Regions from separate parts of the Streptomyces sp. NPDC005576 genome, predicted to be linked through region 3. Evidence: riboswitches for the same ligand, from Rfam matches in the RefSeq annotation. Region 3 holds a riboswitch; each other region holds the start of a gene.

Region 1 (3,928 bases), on a different contig from region 3:
CCCGGGTCTCGGTCGTGGTGGGCACCAGCAGCGGTGGGTCGGCGGCCCTCTCCGAACAGGCCGTGGTGCTGGACCGGCGGGGGGCCGAGGCGTCCTCGCCGGCGGGCATCCTGCTCACCATCCCCAACATGCCCGCGGCGGAGATCGCGATCCAGCTCGGTGCCACCGGCCCCAGTCTGGCCCCGTGCACGGCCTGTTCGTCCGGGGTCACCGCCCTGTCGGTGGCGCGGGACATGCTGATGAGCGGCCAGTGCGACATCGCCGTCGCCGGAGCCACCGAGTCGATCGTCTTCCCGGTCGCGATGACCGGCCTGGCCCGGTCCGGGGCGGCGGCCCTGCCGGACGGCGACCCGTCGAAACTCTGCCGTCCGTTCGCCGAGGACCGCGCGGGTCTCGTCATGGGGGAGGGGGCCGCCATCATGGTGCTGGAGAGGGCCGACGACGCCCTCGCCAGGGGCGCGGTCCCCCGCGCGTTGATCGCGGGCACCGGGGCGACCACCGACGCCCACCACCCCACCAGCCCGCACCCCTCGGGCCGGGTGGCCCAGGCGGCCGTCGAGGCCGCCCTGCGGGACGCCGACTGGCGTGCCGAGGACGTCGACCACGTCAACGCGCACGGCACGGCGACCCCACTCAACGACGCCACCGAGGCTGCCCTCATCGCCCGGGCCTACCCCCACCGGCCGCCGGTCACCGCCCCCAAGGGGGTGCTCGGCCACTGCATGGGGGCGGCGGGCGCCATCGAGGCCGCGCTCACCGTGCTGACCCTCCAGCACCGGCTCGTCCCGCCGATCGCCAATCTGGACGCCCCGGCACCCGGGTTCGACATCGACTGCGTCACGAAGGCGCCCCGGCCCGTCGCCGTCAGCCGGGCCGTCAGCCACTCCTTCGGCTTCGGCGGCCACAACGCCGTGATCGCGTTGCGGCTTCCCTGAGCACGGGCCGAGGGATGCGGGCGCCGCCGGACGACCTCCGGCGGCGCCCGCTCCCGTACCCGCCCCGTGGCCCTCGCTGTGGCGGTCGTCCGGGACCGGAAGGGCCCCGGACGCGGTTCGAGTGGCGTGATAGCTTCCCAGTGCCAGTCGCACTCCACACAGGGGTCAGGGAATCCGGTGAGAGTCCGGAACTGACGCGCAGCGGTGAGGGGGACGGGCGGGGCCACGGCCACTGGGAGACCCACGGGTGTCCCGGGAAGGCGCCCCGTCCGCACGAACCCGAGTCCGAAGACCTGCTGGCGCCTGCGCCCCGTACGGGTCGCAGTACTCCGTACTACGGGCCCCGCGCATGGGCCCAGAGACGCCGAGGTACCTCGTGCCCCCCATGGCCCGATCCGCCCGTTCCGCTGCCCTGCTGACGGCGGGGATGCTGCTGCTGACCGCCTGCGGCGGCGCCGACGGCACACCGCATGCCGCGGGTGCGGCCGGTGACGGATATCCGGTGACGCTCCACAACTGCGGACGCACCGTCACCGTCCGGTCGGCACCCCACCACGCGGTCTCCCTCAACCAGGGATCGACGGAGATCCTGCTCGCCCTCGGCCTCGCCGACCGGCTCGCGGCCACCGCCACCTGGACCGACCCCGTCATGAAGGGCCTGGAGAAGGCCAACTCCCAGGTCCCCAGGCTCTCCGACAACGCCCCCTCGTCGGAGAAGGTGCTGGAGCGGGAGCCCGACTTCATCAGCGCCTCCTTCGAGTCCACCCTCGGCAAGGGCGGAGTCGCGCCCCGCGAGCAGTTCGAGGACCTGGGCGTCCCCACGTACGTCTCGCCCGCCGACTGCACCGGCAAGGACAACAGCGGCGACGGCGACGGAGCCCGCTCCACCGCCCTCACCCTCGACAGTGTCTACGGCGAGATACGCGACCTGGCCGCAGTGTTCGGCGTACGCGACCGGGGCGAGAAGCTCATAGCCGGTCTGCGGGCCCGGGTGACGGAGGCGACGGACGGCATCGACGCCTCCGGCACCACCCTCCTCTACTGGTTCGCCAACTCCGAGGCTCCGTACCTGGCCGGCTGCTGCGGGGCACCCGGCATCATCACCACCGCACTCGGCGCCAAGAACGTCTTCGACGACACCCACGAGGAGTGGCCCCAGATCAACTGGGAGACCATCGCCGACCGTGACCCGGACGTCCTCGTCATCGGCGACCTCACCCGCGAGTCGCAGACGGCCGAGAGCGCCGAGAAGAAGATCGGGTTTTTGGAGTCCAACCCGGTCACCCGGAACATGGACGCCGTGCGGAACAAGCGGTACGTCCTGCTCAGCGGTCAGGCCATGAACCCCACCATCCGTACGGTGGAGGGCATCGAACTCGTTGCCGCGGGGCTGCGTCGGTACGGGCTCGCCGGATGACGGCCGGCCAGGACCCGGCGGGCGCCGCCACCGCCACCGGTCCCGCCCCCGGCGCCGCCAACGGTTCTGCCACCGGCACCCGTTCGGCCGGTGGCACCGGTACGTCATCCGCGAATCCCGGGCCCCTCCGACCGTCCGGGCGGCGCGTGAGCCTGCGGGCGGTGCCCGAACCGCTCCTGTGGGGCGGCGGGATCGTCCTCCTGCTGGCCTCCGTCGCGGGGGCCGTCACCATCGGCCCGGCCCGGATCTCCGTCGCCGACGTGTGGTCGGTGGTCGCCGCCCACCTCGGCTTCGGCGGCACGGAACTGAGCCCGATCCGGGACGGCATCGTCTGGGACCTCAGGATGCCGCGTACCCTGCTCGCGGCCGTCTGCGGCGCCGGGCTCGCGGTGTGCGGGACCGTGATGCAGTCGCTGCTCCGCAACCCGCTCGCCGACCCGTTCGTCCTCGGTGTCTCCTCAGGGGCGTCCACCGGCGCGGTCGTGGTCGTCGTGCTGGGCGTCGGCGGGGGAGCGGTCTCCCTCTCGGCGGGCGCGTTCGTCGGGGCGCTCGCCTCGTTCGCGCTCGTCCTCCTGCTCAGCCACACCCTCGGCGGCACCACCGACCGGGTCGTCCTCTCCGGCGTCGCGGTGATGCAGCTGTTCTCCGCGCTCACCTCGTTCGTCGTGATGACCGCCGCCGACGCCGAACAGACCCGGGGGGTGCTGTTCTGGCTGCTCGGCTCGCTCAGCGGGGTCGGCTGGACGGACGTGCGGCTCTGCACCGGCGTGGTGGTGCTCACCCTGACGATCTGCCTGGGGTACGCCCGTACGCTCGACGCCTTCGCCTTCGGGCAGGACGCCGCGGCCACCCTGGGCGTCCATGTCGCGCGCACCCGGACCGTGCTGCTCTGCGCCACCGCGCTGCTGACCGCCGCACTGGTCAGTTCGGCCGGGGCGATCGGCTTCGTCGGCCTGGTGCTGCCGCACGCCGCCCGGGCCCTCGCGGGCGCGGGGCACCGCAGGCTGCTGCCGGTCACGGCGCTGGCCGGAGCGGTCTTCCTGGTCTGGGTCGACACCCTGGCGAGGACGGTCCTCGATCCGCAGGAGGTGCCGGTCGGCGTCGTCACCGCGCTGATCGGCGTGCCGGCCTTCGTACTCGTCCTGCACCGCACCCGGAGGGTCGTATGACGACCCCCTCCGAGGGCCTGCGGGCCGACCGGGTGAGCCGGGCGGCGGGAGGACGCCTCATCCTCGACGGCGTGACCCTCGCCCCGCCGCCCGGCGCCACCGTCGGCCTGATCGGCCCCAACGGCTCCGGAAAGTCCACCCTGCTGCGGGTGCTCGCGGGCGTCCTGGCGCCGGAGGGCGGCCTCGTCACCCTCGACGGCGAGCCGCTGGCGGCTACGAGTCGGCGCACGGTGGCCCGGCGGGTCGCCGTGGTGGACCAGCACGCGGCGACCCAGGTCGAACTGAGCGTCGCCGACGTCGTCCGCCTCGGGCGCATTCCGCACCGCCGGGCCTGGGCGGCGCCGGGGCCGGCGGACGAGGAGGCCGTGCGCGAGGCCATGGAACGCACTGGGCTGACCGACCGCGCG
Region 2 (3,928 bases), on a different contig from region 3:
CCCCGCGCGCGGCACGGGTCTCGCTCCACGCGGGCAGCGGGCCGGCCTTCTCGGCCAGGTCGCAGGATGCCTCGTACGCGGCGAGCATGATCCGCTCGGAGATACGGGTGGAGAGCGCGCGGGCCTCGGGGGAGTCGAAGGGCAGCCGCAGCTGGAAGAAGACGTCCTGGAGGCCCATCGCGCCCAGACCCACCGGCCGCCAGCGGGCGTTGGACCGGCCGGACTGACCGGTCGGGTAGAAGTTGATGTCGACGACCCGGTCGAGGAAGGTCACCGCGGTACGGACGGTGGCGTCCAGCCGCTCCCAGTCGATCGTCCCGTCCGCGACGAAGGCGCCCAGGTTGACCGAACCGAGGTTGCAGACGGCCGTCTCGCCGTCGTCGGTCACCTCCAGGATCTCCGTGCAGAGGTTCGAGGAGTGGACGACCCGGCCCGGCTCGGCGGTCTGGTTGGCGGTGCGGTTGGAGGCGTCCTTGAAGGTCATCCAGCCCTGGCCGGTCTGTGCCAGGGTGCGCATCATCCGGCCGTACAGCTCGCGGGCGGGCATCGTCCGGCGGGCCAGGCCCTTCGCCTCGGCGGCCCGGTAGGCGGTGTCGAAGGCGTCGCCCCACAGGTCGACCAGCTCGGGGACGTCGGCGGGCGAGAACAGCGACCAGGCTCCGTCGGCGTCGACCCGGCGCATGAACTCGTCCGGGATCCAGTGCGCCAGGTTGAGGTTGTGCGTACGCCGCTGGTCCTCACCGGTGTTGTCGCGCAGCTCCAGGAACTCCTCGATGTCCGCGTGCCAGGTCTCCAGGTAGACCGCGGCGGCGCCCTTGCGCCGGCCGCCCTGGTTGACGGCCGCGACGGAGGCGTCCAGCGTCTTCATGAACGGCACGATGCCGTTCGACAGACCGTTGGTGCCCCGGATCAGGGAGCCGCGCGAACGGATGCGCGAGAACGACAGACCGATACCGCCCGCGTGCTTCGAGAGCCGCGCCACCTCGTGGTAGCGGCCGTAGATGGAGTCCAGCTCGTCCAGCGGGGAGTCCAGCAGATAGCAGGAGGACATCTGCGGGTGGCGGGTGCCCGAGTTGAAGAGGGTGGGGGAGGAGGGCAGGTAGTCCAGCCGGCTCATCAGGCCGTAGAGCGCCGCGACCTCGTCCACCGCCCGCGCGGAGTCGTCCTCGGCCAGCCCGGACGCGACCCGCAGCATGAAGTGCTGCGGAATCTCCAGCACCTGGCGGGTGATCGGGTGGCGCAGCAGGTAGCGGCTGTAGAGGGTGCGCAGGCCGAAGTAGCCGAAGCGGTCGTCGGCGCCGTCCGCGAGCGCCTCCTCGACCAGCGCGTCCAGCCGCTCGGCGTGCAGCTCCACGAACGCGGCGGTACGGTCCGCGATCAGGCCCTCGCGATGACCGGTGGCGACCGATGCGGAGAAGGACACCGCGCCCTCACCGGCCGCCTCGGCCGCGATGGTACGGGTGAGCAGCCGCGCGGCGAGCCGCGAGTAGGCGGGGTCCTCCGCGATCAGACCGGCGGCCGACTCGGTGGCCAGGGTCAGCAGCTCCGCCTCGTCGGCGTGGGCGCTCCGGCCCCGCAGCGCGGCGGCGGCGACCCTGCCCGGGTCGGTGTCCGGCAGGTCCGCGGTGAGGGCGGTCAGGGTGCGCAGCAGCGCGGCCCCGGGGCCGTCGACGGGCTCGGTCGCTGTGGTGGCCGCGGGCACGGACGCCGGATCGGCGGGCGCGATGGTCACGGTGGTGCTCTCCCTCGCTCGGCTCTGGGCCGGCGGGGGGAGGGAGGGCCGCGGGGCGCGCCACCTGGAGACCGGCAGCACCGCACACGGCGTCCACCGGCCCATCCGCGAGGCCCGGACGTACGGGCGTCCGGTTCGGGTGAGCCGGACGCGCTGTCGGCAGGTAGCCGGACTCGAAGGTGCGCGGAACGCGCAGTTCATACCGTTGCGGGACAGTTCCGGATTCGCACCGGATTCCCCTGCGACGACAGCGAGACGAGCATACATGTGGTGGCCGGGGAGCTGGAACGCCCCACATCTTGTGTCGGTGCGGGAGGGGCGCGGCACGCGTGGGGGTCGGACGCGGTACAGGCGGGGGCCGGGCGGGGCGCGCGGTGGCGGGGCGGGGGGCGCGGGACGGGCCGCTCGGCGCACCGGTGGAGGAACTCGTGCGGGACCGGCGCCGACCCGTACCGGGCGAGTGGCGGGCGCGCGGCGCGGGCCGCCCCTGAGCGGAACCCGGGGTTCAACTCTCCATGCCTCATTGCCGGTTGGTGCGCGGCGCCCCTACAGTACGCCTCAATCGCGCTCGTCACCCATGCACCAGGAGAGGGAGAGATGAACCCCAACCGTCGCGCTGCAGCGACCGCGTTGATCGCCGCGGGCCTGCTCGTCGCCGCCGCCCCGGCGGCATCCGCGGCCCCCGCGGCCCCCGCACAGGTCATTTCCGGGGCGTCCGCGCTCCAGGAGCACCTGCGCAAGGCCGTCGCACTGGAGGAAGCACGCCCCGACGCCTCCGCGGCCTCCTGTGTGACCACCGGCCCCGTCGGGTTCATCCAGCTCGACTGACAGCCCCGACCAACCGACCCTGAGGGAAGGATTGCGGATGGACGTCGAGAAGACCTCCGCCGGGCCGGTGGGCACCGAGCGGCTCTGGTGCCCGAGCGGCATGGCCGAAGCCCCCGAGGCGGTCGTGCTCGGCGTCCGGTCCGGGCCCGACGGCAGCGTCACGTACCTCGCCGAACCGGTCCCGGCCGCCGATCTCCTCCCGCTGATCCCGGAAGGGATGAAGCCCACCCGGGTGCTGCGCTTCGCCTCGCACTGCGAGAGCGCCTGTCTGCACCGCAGCGGCAACGACTGCACGCTGATCGAGAAGGTGCGGATCCTGCCGGAGGCGACGGGAACGGCCGTGCCCCGCTGCCATCTGCGCACCTCGTGCAAGTGGTGGGCCCAGGCGGGCCCGGACGCGTGCCGCCGCTGTCCGGCGGTCAGCACGGCGGCCGGCTCCGACGCGGGGATAGAGATCCTGCTCGCCGACCCCGGGGCGACTCCGGAGCAGGTCGAGGAATGGATGGCGGCGGACGAGGCGCAGGGAGCGTCCGGCCGCGGTTGAGATCCCGGGCGGGGGGCGCGATCCCGGGCGGGGGCCGCGATCCTGGGCGGGGGCGCGGTTCAGCCCCAGGCCGTGGTTCCTCGGTCGCCGCCCGGGCCGTCGCCCGTGTCGTCGCCCAGGTCCAGCCGGTAGGTGAGCAGCGTCAGGCCCGGAACAGGGGCCCAGTCGCGCTCCGGAGTGCGGGCGAATCCGAGCCGGTGGTAGATCCGGTGCGCCCCGACCATGGCGGTCTGGGTGGAGAGGGCGAGCCCGGTGACCCCGGCGGTGGCCCGGGCGCGCGCCACGCATGCCCGTACGAGCGCCTCTCCGGCTCCCCGGCCGCGGCCGGCCACGTCCACCGCCAGCATGCGGAACTCGGCCTCGTCCGCCGCCGCGACGTCGCACATGGGGCTGCCGGGCGGTGCGTAGGTGACCCCGCCGAGCACGGTGCCGGTGTCGTCCACGGCCACCAGCACCTCCGCGACGGCGGCCCGGCCGGGCACGTCCCGCAGTCTGGCCGCATAGGGGTCGTCCGCTCCGGGCAGCAGCCCGTCACCGAGGTACGCCCGGGCCGTGATCTCGCCGAGGAGGTCGTACTCCTCGGGCTCGGCCTCTCTGATCGTCAGATCCATGGCCGTATTCTGCGCGCTCCACGGGCCGGGTTTCACGCCGGGTGTGGGGCCGGGGGGCAGCTCAACCGCTCGCGCCCACCCCGTTGTCCGGGGCTCCGTCGCCCTCCGGCGGGAGGTCGCCGCGCTCGACGGGCTGCGATCCGGGCGCCCCGCCGAGTGGCGGGAGGATCGTGTCGAGCTCCGCGTCGTCTGCCAGGTGGGCCGCGTCGGCGG
Region 3 (3,928 bases):
CGCGTCGGCCAGCTCCTCCGGCCGGTCGACGAACCGCACGATCACGCCCGGTTCGGCGGCCAGCGCGTCCACATCGGTGAAGTTCGACATCAGCGGCACCGCGCACACCGCGACCCGGAGCACGTCCGCGCCGTGCGGCGGTGCCACGACCGACTCCCGGACGGTCCCGCGCAGCGACACCCGCAGCCCGTCCTCCTCGTCGATGCCGAGACCGTGCGTGAAAGGCAGCACCCCGTACGTCCGCCGCCCGGTCAGCCCCAGCAGCATCTCCAAACCCGGTTCCAGCAACGACACGTCACCGCGGAACTTGTTGACCAGATAGCCCGCGACCAGCTCCTGGTCCTCGGGGCTCAGCAGGGCCGTCGTACCGAAGAACGAGGCGAACACCCCGCCCCGGTCGATGTCGCCGACGACCAGCACCGGGAAGCGCGCGGCCCGGGCGACGCCCATGTTCACGATGTCGGTCCGCCGCAGATTGATCTCGGCCGGACTGCCCGCCCCCTCGCAGATCACGGCGTCATACGTGCCCCGGAGCTGTTCCAGACACTCCACGACTGTCCCGAAGAGCGACTCCTGCCTGCCCCCGTGGTAGCCGCGCGCGCTCATCTCGCCCACCGGCTTGCCCATCAGCACGACCTGGCTGGACCGGTCGCCGCCCGGCTTGAGCAGCACCGGGTTCATCAGCGCGGACGGCTCGACCCGGGCGGCCTGCGCCTGCATGGCCTGCGCCCGCCCGATCTCCGCGCCCTCCCGGGTCACGAAGGAGTTCAGCGACATGTTCTGCGCCTTGAAGGGGGCGACCTTCACCCCCTGCCGCACCAGCCACCTGCAGATCCCCGCGGTGACGACGCTCTTGCCCGCGTCCGAGGTGGTGCCGGCGACGAGCAGCCCGCCGCCCCTGCCCGCGTTCCCGCTGCTCACGCCCGGCCCCGTTCCGTGATCATGTGTCCCTGGGTCCCCGTCCGCCGTGTCCCCACCGGCCGTGTCGCCCCCCGTCCCGCCGCCAGCCGTCCGGCTACGCAGACGGCCAGCGCGAGCACGCTCACCCGGCGCGACAGCCGCACCGCGCGTTCGATGTCCCCGGTCTCCACGGCCACGGCCCGCCCCTCGGCGCCGTTCAGCACCGGCCGGTGCTCGATCCGTCCGCCGTACGCGAGGGTCCCGCCCAGGCGTACCCCGAGCGCCCCCGCGAACGCGGCCTCCACCGGGCCCGCGTTCGGGCTCGGATGCCGGCCCGCGTCCGCGCGCCAGGCCCGGACGGCCTGCCCGGGCCGTCCCCCGGCGACGGCGGCGAGGGCGGCGGTGAGTCTGGCCCCGGGCCAGCCCATCACATCGTCCAGCCGGGCCGAGGCCCACCCGAAGCGGCGGTGGCGCGGCGAACGGTGGCCGACCATCGCGTCCAGCGTGTTCACGGCACGGAAGCCGACGAGCCCCGGCACCCCGCCGAGCGCCCCCCAGACCAGGGCGCCGACGACGGCGTCCGAGGTGTTCTCGGCGACCGACTCCACGACGGCACGGGCGATCCCCGGGCCGTCGAGCGCCTGCGGGTCGCGTCCGCACAGATGCGGCAGCCGCTCGCGGGCCGCCTCGACGTCCCCGGCGTCCAGCGCCGCGCCGATGGCCCTGGCCTCGCGGCCCAGCGAGGTCCCCCCGACGACGGACCAGGTGACGGCCGCCGTCAGCGCGACGGCGGCGGCGGGACTGCGGTGCACGGCACGCGAGGCGAGCGCGGCGGCCCCCACGGCGCCTCCGGCGCACAGCAGGGTGTGCAACGCGCCCCGGCCCCGGTGGTCCCGCCACAGGTGCTTCTCCACGGCGGCGGCGGCCCGGCCGAAGCCGGCGACCGGATGACCCCGGCGAGGGTCGCCGAGCCATCGGTCGGCGATCAGCCCCGCGGTGGCGCCGTACGCGAAGAGGCGGTCGGCACGCACGGCTCAGCCCGCCGCGTGAGGGAGCGGCCCCGGCACGGTCGGCACGACGGACAGGGGATCGGGCGCACGGCGGCCGGGCATGGCGTATGTCCTCACTCAGGGTCCGCGCCCTGGTTCGACGGCACGGCGACGAGAGTGTCCTGGCTCCCGGATCGGCGGCCACCCCTGCCGTCCGGCCCGCGCGGGGCGGACCGTGCCACGACGCACGTGACAGGACAGGGGCGCCGCTCCCCGGTGACAGTGGCGGGACCGCGCCGGACTCGCACCGGCTTCCTCTGCTGTCGCCGTGAATGGCTCCGGCAGTCCACCACGCAGCGCGAAGGCCCGTCAACTCGCCGTTGACCTGCGGGACCGCGGTGTGCTCGGACCCACAACCGGACGCACATCGGGCCGGACACACACGGTGTGTCCGGCCCGAGGGGGTGGTGCGACGTACGGAGGTGCGGGTCAGGCGACGATCAGATAGATGCCGTACGCGACCGCCGCCGCGCACAGCGCGAAGCAGGCGTACGCGCCGGTGCGCGCCAGGGTGGCGGACGAGCCGGAGCCGCCGCTCGGAGCGGTACCGGCCCGCTTGGCGAGACCCGCGACGCCGAGGCTGAAGAAGCCGACGAGCGCCACGGTGACCACGAGGCTGACACCGAAGACGGTGGCGAGTGCTGCCCAGTCGATTTTCATGGGGACGAGTCCTTACACCGCGGCCGGACGGACCGGGTCGGTGGTCGTCGCCACGACGGGCGCGGCGGGGAGCGGGGACGGGATGGTGGCGGTGAGGCCGGTGACCGGAAGGCCGGCCGGCGGCGGGGAGACGGCGGCGACGGCCGCGGCGACGATGCCCGTGGGCTCGTCCGCCTCGGCGATGCCGGTGTGATCGACCGGCTGGCGCCGCGACAGCAGCCAGATGGCGCCGGAGCCCGCGATGAGCAGTACGGCGACCAGGACGATGCCCCAGGTGCCCTGCCGGGTCAGGAACTCGGCGCCCGCGCCGACCAGGCCGGCTGCCGGGAGCGTGAGGCCCCAGGCCACGAACATCCGGGTCGCGGTGGACCACTTCACGGTGCCCCCCTTGCGGCCGAGCCCGGCGCCCATCACCGCGCCGGAGCACGACTGCGTGGTGGAGAGCGAGAAGCCGAGGTGCGAGGAGGCGAGGATCACGGTCGCCGCGCTGGTCTGGGCCGCGAAGCCCTGCTGCGGCTGGAGGTCCGTCAGCCCACTGCCCATGGTGCGGATGATGCGCCAGCCGCCGAAGTACGTCCCCAGGGCGATGGCCAGACCGGCCGAGAAGATCACCCAGACCGGCGGGTTCGAGCCGGGGGAGAGGACACCGCCGGTGACGAGCGCCAGGGTGATGATGCCCATCGTCTTCTGTGCGTCGTTGGTGCCGTGGGCCAGCGAGACGAGACCGGCCGAAGCGATCTGCCCGGCCCGGTAACCCTTGGCCGTCGACTTCAGCTGCGCTTCGTCGGTGACGTTCCGGTTGACGCGGTACGACAGCCTCGTCGCGAGCATCGAAGCGGCACCGGCCACCAGCGGGGCTGCGACGGCGGGCAGCAGGATCTTGGTGACGACGGTGCCGCCGTCGACCGAGGACCAGCCCGCGGACATCACGGCGGCACCGATGAGTCCGCCGAACAGGGCGTGCGACGAGCTGGACGGCAGACCGACCAGCCAGGTCATCAGGTTCCACAGGATGGCGCCGACGAGCGCCGCGAAGATGACCTCGGTTCTGAGGCCGTCCTCATTGACGATCCCGCCGGAGATCGTCTTGGCGACCTCCACCGACAGGAACGCGCCGACCAGATTGAGGGTGGCGGACATCGCCACTGCTGTCTTGGGCTTCAGGGCGCCGGTCGAGATGGTGGTGGCCATCGCGTTGGCGGTGTCGTGGAAACCGTTCGTGAAATCGAACACGAGAGCTGTCGCGACGACTATCGCGAGCAGCAGCGTGATGTGTTCCATTTACCCAGGCAATCGTTCGACGTCATTGGCACGATGAA

Evidence for each region. A riboswitch is a leader RNA that binds a small molecule or an ion and turns the genes downstream of it on or off. The one in region 3 is predicted to bind cobalamin.
Region 1: another riboswitch for cobalamin. It lies ahead of ACFYPN_RS22675 (ABC transporter substrate-binding protein); the one in region 3 lies ahead of ACFYPN_RS03000 (cobalamin biosynthesis protein).
Region 2: another riboswitch for cobalamin. It lies ahead of ACFYPN_RS04430 (ribonucleoside-diphosphate reductase subunit alpha); the one in region 3 lies ahead of ACFYPN_RS03000 (cobalamin biosynthesis protein).

Annotation. Positions count from the first base shown of each region.
Region 1 is NZ_JBIAJC010000012.1:170,686-174,613, reverse strand. It holds gene ACFYPN_RS22680 (beta-ketoacyl-[acyl-carrier-protein] synthase family protein) at 1-935, shown strand, start outside; cobalamin riboswitch at 1,063-1,251, shown strand; gene ACFYPN_RS22675 (ABC transporter substrate-binding protein) at 1,321-2,352, shown strand; gene ACFYPN_RS22670 (FecCD family ABC transporter permease) at 2,349-3,521, shown strand; gene ACFYPN_RS22665 (ABC transporter ATP-binding protein) at 3,518-3,928, shown strand, end outside.
Region 2 is NZ_JBIAJC010000002.1:250,275-254,202, forward strand. It holds gene ACFYPN_RS04430 (ribonucleoside-diphosphate reductase subunit alpha) at 1-1,732, opposite strand, end outside; cobalamin riboswitch at 1,873-2,012, opposite strand; gene ACFYPN_RS04435 (hypothetical protein) at 2,330-2,560, shown strand; gene ACFYPN_RS04440 (hypothetical protein) at 2,598-3,104, shown strand; gene ACFYPN_RS04445 (GNAT family N-acetyltransferase) at 3,164-3,715, opposite strand; gene ACFYPN_RS04450 (hypothetical protein) at 3,777-3,928, opposite strand, start outside.
Region 3 is NZ_JBIAJC010000001.1:695,521-699,448, forward strand. It holds gene ACFYPN_RS02995 (cobyric acid synthase) at 1-921, opposite strand, end outside; gene ACFYPN_RS03000 (cobalamin biosynthesis protein) at 918-1,931, opposite strand; cobalamin riboswitch at 2,065-2,208, opposite strand; gene ACFYPN_RS03005 (hypothetical protein) at 2,379-2,609, opposite strand; gene ACFYPN_RS03010 (inorganic phosphate transporter) at 2,622-3,890, opposite strand.